3 regions of the Methylotenera sp. E1MeOHC1 genome follow, and region 1 is predicted to be linked to each of the others. Evidence: predicted binding sites of a transcription regulator. Region 1 holds the regulator's gene; each other region holds the start of a gene.
What was found. Region 1 encodes sigma-54, which starts transcription at its own class of promoters, with help from an activator protein. Its sites were predicted from a motif close to TGGCACNNTTCCTGCT; they were not measured.

Region 1 (3,287 bases):
ATGCGCGTATATTTAAAATACCCAGACCGCGGACTTCTAAAAAGTCCTCTAACAGGGGCGGACAACGCCCCTCAATGCGTTCAGGCGATATTCTGAAAAAATCCACAATATCATCGGCAATCAATCGGTGCCCGCGTGAAATGAGCTCTAATGCAAGCTCACTCTTACCGATAGCGGCTTCGCCTTTAAGTAGCACGCCAAAACCCTGCACCTCCATAAACACGCCATGCACGCTGATAGTCTCAGCCATTGCCTGCGCCAAGAAGTGGCTCAAAATATCCATGAGCTCAGGACTACGTAAGGTAGAGGTAAATAATGGAACGTTGTGCAGATTGGCCGCGGCCAACAATATATCAAGTACTTTTTCACCGTTAGCAACAATCACAGCTGCCAAATCGGTAGAAAATAAATTATTAATTGCACGCTCTGCATCGGCAGTGGGCAAATTGGTAAGGTAGTCCATCTCAGCACAGCCTAACACTTGCACTCGGTTAGGATGCACAAAGTTAAGATGGCCGATGAGCGCCAAGGATGGTTTGGTAACTGTTTCGCTGGTGAGAGTATTTGACCCGCCGTTGAGTCCTGCAACCCAACTTAACTTGAGTTTACGGCGGGTTTGTTTGAATAGCTCAGCGACGTTGAATTGAGCCATATTTAAGGTAACAAAAAGAATTAAATACTAAAAAACTCAGTCAATGTTTTGATGCTTAACTGCACCATTCGCTTTGTGATGATTCGTATTTTTCTCTTTATGTTTCACCACTTGACGATCCAGCTTGTCGGTCAACATATCGATTGCACTATACATATTTTCATCTTGGCATTCTGCGTGTAAATCATTACCAGGCACATGCAGTGTAGCTTCAACCTTTTGAGCCAGCTTTTCGACACTCATGGTCACCTTGACATCGATCACATGATCAAAGTGATTGCTGATTTTAGTTAATTTACTGGTGACATAGTCACGTAAAGCGGGCGTTATTTCTAAATGATGACCTGTTAATTGTAAATTCATGACTTGCTCCTTTTGAAAATATTCCGCAAATATTAATTGCCAGAGATTCGTGATTAAGACTTACAGAACAATTTCAGTTTACAACTTTTCATTGGGTCTGTGGCAAGGAAAACAACAATTTTTTACGTAGTCTTCAACAATCAACTTATAACGATTTTCTGAGGCTTGCCGGCGCAATGCTCATAGACTCACGATACTTTGCAATCGTGCGCCGCGCGACCACAATTCCCTGCTTTGCCAGTAAGTCTGTAATCTGATTATCTGAGTACGGCTTCCTTGGATTTTCTTGATCGACCAACTGTTTAATCAACGCGCGAATTGCGGTTGCAGAACAGGTACCACCAGCCTCTGTCGCCACCGAACTGCCAAAAAAGTATTTGAGCTCAAAAATACCGCGCGGCGTCAGCATGTATTTATTGGTAGTCACCCGCGAAATAGTCGATTCATGCAAATCAAGCTCATCCGCAATCTCCCGCAACACTAATGGACGCATAGCGACTTCACCATATTCCAAAAAGTTGCGCTGCCTATCTACAATCGCTTGCGATACGCGCAAAATAGTAGAAAAGCGTTGCTGGATATTTTTAATCATCCACTTGGCTTCCTGCATCTGGCTTTGCAAGTATTGACTGGAACTATCACGGTTGCGCTTCAAGATGCCGGCATACAGCTGGTTGATTTTCAGTTTAGGAATCACACTATCATTCAAGCTTGCGATCCAGATACCCTTTACTTTTTTAACGATCACTTCATGCTGTATGTAGTGTTCTGAGCCTATATGGCTAAAAGCACTGCCAGGACGTGGGTTTAAACTAGTAATCAACTGCTGCACCTGCTTTAAGGTTGCCTCGTCACAACCTAGCTCTTTACGCAGCTTCACAAAGTCACGCGAGGCCAATACAGGCAGGTAGTGCTTTGCAACCAAGCTGGCTAACGCCAAATGCGGTGTAAATTTAGGTAGCACTTCAAGTTGCAGCAGCAAACTTTCACTTAGGCTACGTGCACCGACCCCTGCAGGATCCAAATGCTGAACATGGCGCAATGCAGTTTGCAGTTCCATCGCATCAATTTCCAGCTCTTCAGGCATCAGCTCGGCGATTTCTTCTAATGACTGCTCCAGATATCCGTCATCATTAATACTATCGACCAACATTAGCACCAGCGACTGATCACGCTCAGACAGCGGCATCAGCTTTAACTGAGAGAGTAAGTGCTCACGCAAACTCGTCTGCAAGGTTTCTTGTGGCTTGAAGTCACTATCGTCATCCGCTGGCATAGTGTTTTCATCCCAGCGACTGCCGTTTGAAAACTCATCAAACTCATCATTAAACTCAGCCGAAAATGTGTCCGCATACTCTGCACTCGACACATCAAACTCCGCGGACTCAGCTGTATCAGCAGCACTAGACATCCCAGATTCCGAGCTGCTGAACTCACTCGTCGACTCTGCGTACTCGCTATCAAAACCGTCTAAACCTGGTTTAGCTTCAGCAGACTCAAGGCTGGCGGCAGATAAATCCGCACCATCTGCAACAGGCTCTACGGCATTGCCATACTCATCCTCTGTATCATCACCCCGCTCAAGCAAGGGATTAGTCTGCATCAGCACATCAATCTCTTGATTCAACTCCAGCGTTGAAAGCTGTAACAGGCGAATAGCCTGCTGCAACTGAGGAGTCAGTGATAGATTCTGTGAAAACTTTAGTTGTAACCCTTGCTTCATAGGCGGAAATCTTTACCTAAATACACTTCGCGCACACTTTCGTCTGCAACAATTTCACTGGGCACGCCCGAAGCAAATACATGCCCCTGATTCACGATATAGGCTCGATCACATATGCCTAAGGTTTCACGTACGTTATGGTCAGTAATCAGCACGCCGATATTGCGCGCACTTAGAAAGCGGATGATTTGCTGAATATCAATCACTGCAATCGGGTCAATCCCGGCAAATGGCTCATCTAACAGAATAAAACTAGGGTCTGAAGCCAAGCAACGCGCAATCTCCACACGGCGACGCTCACCGCCAGACAAACTCACCGCAGCACTGTCGCGGATATGTGTAATGTGCAGTTCTTCAAGCAGCGACTCCAAGCGCTCAGACATTTCCTCTTCCGAGATGTCCTGCAATTGCAAGATGGCTAAAATATTTTCAGATACCGTCAATTTACGAAAGATTGAAGCCTCCTGCGGCAAATAAGACAAGCCCATTCTGGCACGCATATGAATCGGCATATGGCTTAGCTCTGCACCGTCCAAGGCAATTTTACCG
Region 2 (3,287 bases), 740 kb from region 1:
AGATTTCAATGGCAGCACAACGGCCACCACCCGTTCTGGAAACGAGGCGCTGTGAGATAAAAGCCTTTAGATTGAGCGATAAATCCATATGCAACTGCGCGTGGCGCTCTTCCGGGAAGAAGTTAATGATGCGGTCAATTGCTTGGTTGGCACTGTTGGCATGTAAGGTTGCCATGCAAAGATGACCGGTTTCTGCAAACGCCAGTGCAAATTCCATGGTTTCTCTATCGCGAATCTCGCCAATTAAAATCACATCAGGTGCTTGGCGCAGTGTGTTTTTAAGAGCGTTAAACCACCCGTTGGTATCTCTACCTACTTCTCGATGCGTCACTAGGCAGTTTTTACTTTGATGCACATACTCCACAGGGTCTTCTACTGTGATGATGTGTCCGTAAGTGTTTTCATTGCGGTAATCAATCAGCGCTGCTAACGTGGTTGATTTACCTGAGCCAGTGCCGCCTACTAAAATGACTAAGCCGCGCTTGGTTAGCATCACGTCTTGCAGGGTGTCTGGTAAGCCCAAATCATCAAATTTAGGGATGTCTGTGGTAATCGTGCGCAGTACCATCCCTACTTTTTCTTGCTGTACAAATACATTCACACGAAAGCGGCCAATGCTTTTAGGCCAGATGGCAAAGTTACACTCTTTTTCCGTTGCAAAGTCAGTACGCTGTTTTTCATTCATCAGCGCCTCAGCAAAGGCTTTGGTGTGCTCTCCGGTCAGCTTCTGTTGGGTAACGGGCGTCATTTTCCCGTCAATTTTCATGGCGGGAGGAAAGTCTGCCGAAATGAATAAATCCGAGGCCTTTTTATCAAGCATGCCACGTAATAGATTATGCATGTAATTAAGTGCTTGTTCGTTTGTCATTCAAGAAACCTTATCTATTGGGGTTACAATATGGCACGAGTTAATCCATAATTAACAAGTCGTCACTAGCAAGCTTGTTGCCGCAATTGTACTTAATTTAATTGTAAGCGAACATTCGCATCATCAGTTATTGTTTCATAGGATTATTGATAAGAGTCATTACCGCATGAATGAAATACGTGAAAAAGAAGCCATCGATGCTTATTTAAAGTTGTTGCAGGCTAAAGGCGCAAACAGCGCCGTGCTGCATAGGCGCTCGTTATTTTTAGACCTTTTAGCTCAGAAGCTAGCGGGGCAAGTGTCTAACGGTGAAATCTATCGCGATATTATAGAAACTGTAATGGACTCGGTTCCGGTAGAGGCTTGGCATGACAGCCTTACCACAGCGCGTGAGTTCTACCCGTTCTGGATGCAGGATTTTAAAGCGATTGCCGCGTTAAATATTAATCCTGGCTTTGATGTTAAGCCTATTGATTGGCGGCCAGTGCAAGTAACACTCAAGTTGCTATCCGATAGCTTGGAAACAGAGAAGTTTGAGGCTGCTGAAAATTGGCCTTTAAAAGCATATACCCAAGCCCTGCGTTTTGAAGGTGCAGAGCAAGCCTTAGTTGATACGCGTGTTAAGTTAGCAAAAATTATACTCATTCGTCTGCGCACAGCGCCAGATAAAGATAGTAAGGCGTACCGCGCTGCGGTAGATCTGACCTTGCCATTATTTAGCATTAAGCATAGCCGCCGTTTGTTTTTAGTCGTGGTACGTGAGTTTTATCACTTTTGGTCTGGTAATCCAGATGCTGCCAGCATGGTCCTAAAAGAGGGTGCCGGCAACGCATTAATCTAGGTTGAAAGTAATCCCCTTAAGTCCAATTGCACACATTTAGTGCAATGCACTGTCAATAGCACAATTATAGTGCAATATTTCCATGCTTCATTAGGTAAGGTCTATACAAAACAATAAGTTATGTTTTGGCGTGATATTTGCTTATTTTGCGGGGCTTAAAATGTTAATAGGTGATTGAAATGGAAGCATTAGTCTCAGCAAATGATGTTTTATTTGTATTGCTTGGCGCCATTATGGTGCTTGCAATGCACGCAGGTTTTGCCTTTTTAGAGGTCGGTACAGTTAGACATAAAAATCAGGTTAATGCACTGGTTAAAATCATGGTGGATTTCTCTGTTTCTACCATTGCATACTTTTTTATTGGCTACAGCATTGCGTATGGCGTAGATTTTTTTAGTGGCGCTGAGGTATTAGCGGCTAAAAATGGTTTCGGTTTAGTTAAATTTTTCTTTTTGCTCACATTTGCAGCTGCGATTCCAGCGATTATTTCTGGCGGCATTGCAGAACGTGCGAAATTTAATCCGCAAATGATTGCTACATTCACCTTGGTTGGTTTTGTATATCCGTTTTTTGAGGGTATTGCATGGAATAATCACTACGGATTGCAAGAGTGGCTAAAGACCGCAACTGGTGCGTCATTTCATGATTTTGCAGGCTCGGTAGTTGTGCATGCAATGGGTGGCTGGATCGCGCTAGCGGCTGTTATTTTACTGGGCGCGCGCAATGGCCGTTATAGTAAAGATGGCCGTTTGCATGCGTATCCACCGTCAAATATTCCGTTTCTGGCGCTGGGTGCATGGATACTGACAGTAGGCTGGTTTGGCTTTAACGTGATGTCTGCACAGTCGGTTCAGGGTATCAGCGGCTTGGTTGCAGTGAACTCACTGATGGCAATGGTAGGTGGCACTTTAGCTGCCTTGGTCATGGGGAAAAATGACCCGGGTTTTGTACACAATGGCCCTTTAGCTGGTTTAGTTGCGGTATGTGCTGGCTCTGATGTAATGCATCCGCTAGGTGCACTAGCCACTGGTGCGATTGCAGGCGTATTATTTGTGCTGACATTTACCTTGACGCAGCAGCGCTGGAAAATTGACGATGTGCTAGGTGTGTGGCCATTACACGGTCTATGTGGTGCTTGGGGTGGTATTGCTGCTGGTATTTTTGGGCTGAAAGCCTTGGGTGGTATGGGTGGTGTGAGCTTTACATCGCAATTACTTGGCACGGCAGTGGGTGTAACGGTTGCGTTAGTGGGTGGGTTTGTTGTGTATGGCGCACTGAAGCAATTGGTTGGTATTAGGTTAACTGCAGAAGAGGAATATGATGGCGCAGATTTGACCATTCATAAAATCCCGTCTACAACCAATGATTAATCTTTAGTTAACTATTGATAGAAATTAATAAAGTCTGTCAGAAGGTAATAAAGTCTGTCGATAGAGTTAAAGTCAGTCGAGTATTGAAACTAAAAAGGCTCTTACTAAGAGCCTTTTTTGATACTACTAAGAAAATTTTGTCGCAAGCCTATTAATGAATATTGGATATTTCTTGAATGTCAGTATATTTAATATATGCAAACATAAA
Region 3 (3,287 bases), 560 kb from region 1:
GACCGCCGGTTACTTTAACCATAGGCACTGCGTATTTATCTGCAACATCAGCAATTTTCCTCAGTTGGTCTGGTGTGGTTACACCACCGTACATACGCGGAATCACTGAATATGTGCCATCTTTTTGGATGTTTGCATGCACACGCTCGTTGATGAAACGTGATTGCGGATCATCTTTTGCCTCATGTGGCCATGTTGATAGTAAGTAGTAGTTAAGCGCTGGGCGGCAAGTTGCACAGCCGTTTGGTGTAGACCAAGCCATACCTTGCATTGCATCTGGGATGCTCAAATATTTATGGGTACGGATTTCTGCACGTACTTCTTCGTGGTTCTTCGTGGTACATCCACACACCGCTTTGCTGGTTGACGGAGGTGCATAACCACCACCTAAAGTAGAAGCAAGAATCTGCTCAACCAAGCCTACGCAAGAACCACAGCTAGAACCTGCTTTAGTTTGTTTCTTCACATCATCGATAGTGAATAAACCTTTATCTTGAATTGCTTTAACGATGGTACCTTTACATACACCGTTACAGCCGCACACTTCCATCTCGTTGGTCATGGCTGCGGCTTTATCCTGGCCTTGGTGACCAGTGTTGCCAAGGCTATCTTGACCAAACATCAAATGGTCGCGAATCTCATGGATTGCCTTGCCATCTCTAAGCATTTGAAAATACCACGAACCATCCGTGGTATCCCCATAAAGCACGCTACCAACGATTTTGTCATTTTTGATGATGAGCTTTTTGTAAACCCCACCAACTGCGTCGTGCAAAACAATCTCTTCTGTATCACCACCACCCATAAAGTCACCAGCACTAAATAAATCAATGCCTGTTACTTTTAGTTTAGTAGAAGTGACTGATCCTTTATATTGGCCGATACCAAAGTTAGCCAAGTGCGTTGCGCAGACTTTAGCCATTTCAAACAATGGTGCTACTAGCCCGTATGAAATACCGCGGTGCGCTACGCACTCACCCACTGAATATACGCGCGGGTCATAGGTTTGCATGGTGTCATTCACCACAATACCTTTATTACAGTAGATGCCAGCTGACTCTGCCAATGCATAGTTAGGACGAATACCAACCGCCCACACGACTAAGTCTGCCGGGATTTCTTGACCATCGCTAAATCTCACCGCCTTCACGCGACCTTTGTCATCTCCAACCAACTGCTCTGTGTTTTTATTCAACAAGAAATTCAAACCTTTAGCTTCAAGGTTTTTTTGCAGCATGCCGCCCGCAGTTTTATCTAACTGACGCTCCAGCAACCACTCGTTCTTGTGGATAACAGTGACTTCCATGCCTTGGATTTTCAAGCCATTTGCAGCCTCCAGACCCAATAAACCACCACCGATCACCACTGCATGCTTGTAGACTTTTGCAGCCTCAATCATGTCATTGGTATCTTTAATATCACGATAGCCCAGCACGCCTGCAAACTCATTACCTGGGATTGGCGGCATAAACGGCTTAGAGCCTGTTGCAATTAATAGTCGATCGTAGCCGGCACTCACACCATCTTCCGTATAAACCACGCGGTTTTTACGATCGATCTTGTTCACCCGTGCACTTGTGTGCAGGGTGATATTGTTCTCTGCATACCATTCTCTGGTATTTAAAATGATGTCATCAATCGTTTGCTCATTTGCAAGCACCGGAGACAACATAATGCGGTTGTAATTAGGGTAAGGTTCATCGCCAAACACGGTGATATCGTAAAGATCGGGCGCTATTTTCAGCAACTCTTCCACTGTACGCATCCCGGCCATACCGTTACCAATTACTACTAATTTCATCTTTTGCATGTTTTCACCATCAATTAATCTAAATTGTCACTCTGCTCACATATAGGCAGGATTCATGCCAAGTTCCACATTTTAGTAAAATAATTTTTATTATTAAAAACAATTACTTATTTTTTTAAGGCAATAACCACTTTTAAAAAGCAGGCTCTCTAACAGTGCTAATGCACCATTATGGAATTCCATAATGGTGCATTTTATTTTACACCTATTCTATGCAATATCTTTTGGTGCAATATTTAGAATGTGTACATTGCAGTGGCCCAAATGATTTCTTTATCGCCTTTACGGAACGCAGTAGTTTTCGAGACGCCATATAAATCACCCTCTCTAAAGTTTGCATACTCTAGCTTACCGGTTAGGTTATTATTGAACGCATAGGTCGCACTCACATCAAACTCTGTACCGTACTTGTCACCAAACTTATTAACAGCTCCTGATTGGAATTTCTCATCAGACTTAAATACATGGTATTCAGCATACAGTTTTACTTTATCGATGGCACCAGCCACTGTCACAAAGCTATCTTCAATACCTTGACGCGGCGTCACCAAGAAGTGATCCGCCCAACCTTGGAACAAGTGGTTAGTACCTAGTGGCGTTTGGAATGCATACTGACCATCATTACTTGAGAGTTTTTCATGATCAAAACGGACTGACCATGCACCATAGGCTGCACCGCCACCAAGCTTGAAGTAATGCGCATCAATCAAATCGCTACCACCACGATAATCTGTTTGTTTTGCGTATTCTGCTGTGTATAACACTTTCCAATCAGGATTGATAGCACGCACACCATCTAAACGCAAACCAAAAGTTTTGCTGCTTGCATCAGTAGTTGCCGTAGAGGTAGTCGCTGTATCTTGACTAGCGCCCAAACCGTTACCACCACCTGCTACATAACTAGCAGCATTAGGACCACCTGTCGGCTGTCCATTCTGACCCAAATTATCTACATCGATCAAATAACCATAACCAATCACTGATTCAGATGGTGAGATACGGTATTTAGCATTCAACACTTCAATGTTGCCACGACGATCTTTAGTTGTAATCTGACGTACGTTATCAAAGTGCGCAGCAAATAACTCTACATCAGGGATGCTCTTATTGATGACAGAAACACCATCAAACACCTGCATATTTTGTCTAAAGCCGATGTCACCAACAAAACGTACGTTATCTAGGTTCAACTGCTGGCGACCTAGACGCAGCTTGGTGTTTTTAATACCGGTCCAATCCACATACAATTGATTAATATCGGTATAACCTGGGTCTACAATATTTGGATATTGCGCTTTATCCAGACCAAAACCAGTTCTACCACCACGACTATGCTCAGGTACATTATTTCTACGATCATTAAAGTCGTCGTTAAACTCATGCACATCGGTGATTTGTGCACCAATGCTGAAGTTTTTGTATGGAGCAGTCTGCCAGCCGATCAAGCTGCGTAAAGTGAACGCTTCGCCAGTCTTCA

Region 2: ACSSU7_RS01770 (ammonium transporter) is a predicted target of sigma-54. The motif match lies at 1,836-1,851, and genes of this name have one in related genera.
Region 3: nirB (nitrite reductase large subunit NirB) is a predicted target of sigma-54. The motif match lies at 1,856-1,871, and genes of this name have one in related genera.

Annotation. Positions count from the first base shown of each region.
Region 1 is NZ_CP196025.1:2,201,715-2,205,001, reverse strand. It holds gene hprK (HPr(Ser) kinase/phosphatase) at 1-652, opposite strand, end outside; gene hpf (ribosome hibernation-promoting factor, HPF/YfiA family) at 689-1,015, opposite strand; gene ACSSU7_RS10330 (RNA polymerase factor sigma-54) at 1,161-2,738, opposite strand; gene lptB (LPS export ABC transporter ATP-binding protein) at 2,735-3,287, opposite strand, start outside.
Region 2 is NZ_CP196025.1:385,854-389,140, forward strand. It holds gene ACSSU7_RS01760 (PilT/PilU family type 4a pilus ATPase) at 1-868, opposite strand, end outside; gene ACSSU7_RS01765 (hypothetical protein) at 1,035-1,709, shown strand; gene ACSSU7_RS01770 (ammonium transporter) at 1,889-3,079, shown strand.
Region 3 is NZ_CP196025.1:206,218-209,504, reverse strand. It holds gene nirB (nitrite reductase large subunit NirB) at 1-1,810, opposite strand, end outside; gene ACSSU7_RS00880 (alginate export family protein) at 2,047-3,287, opposite strand, start outside.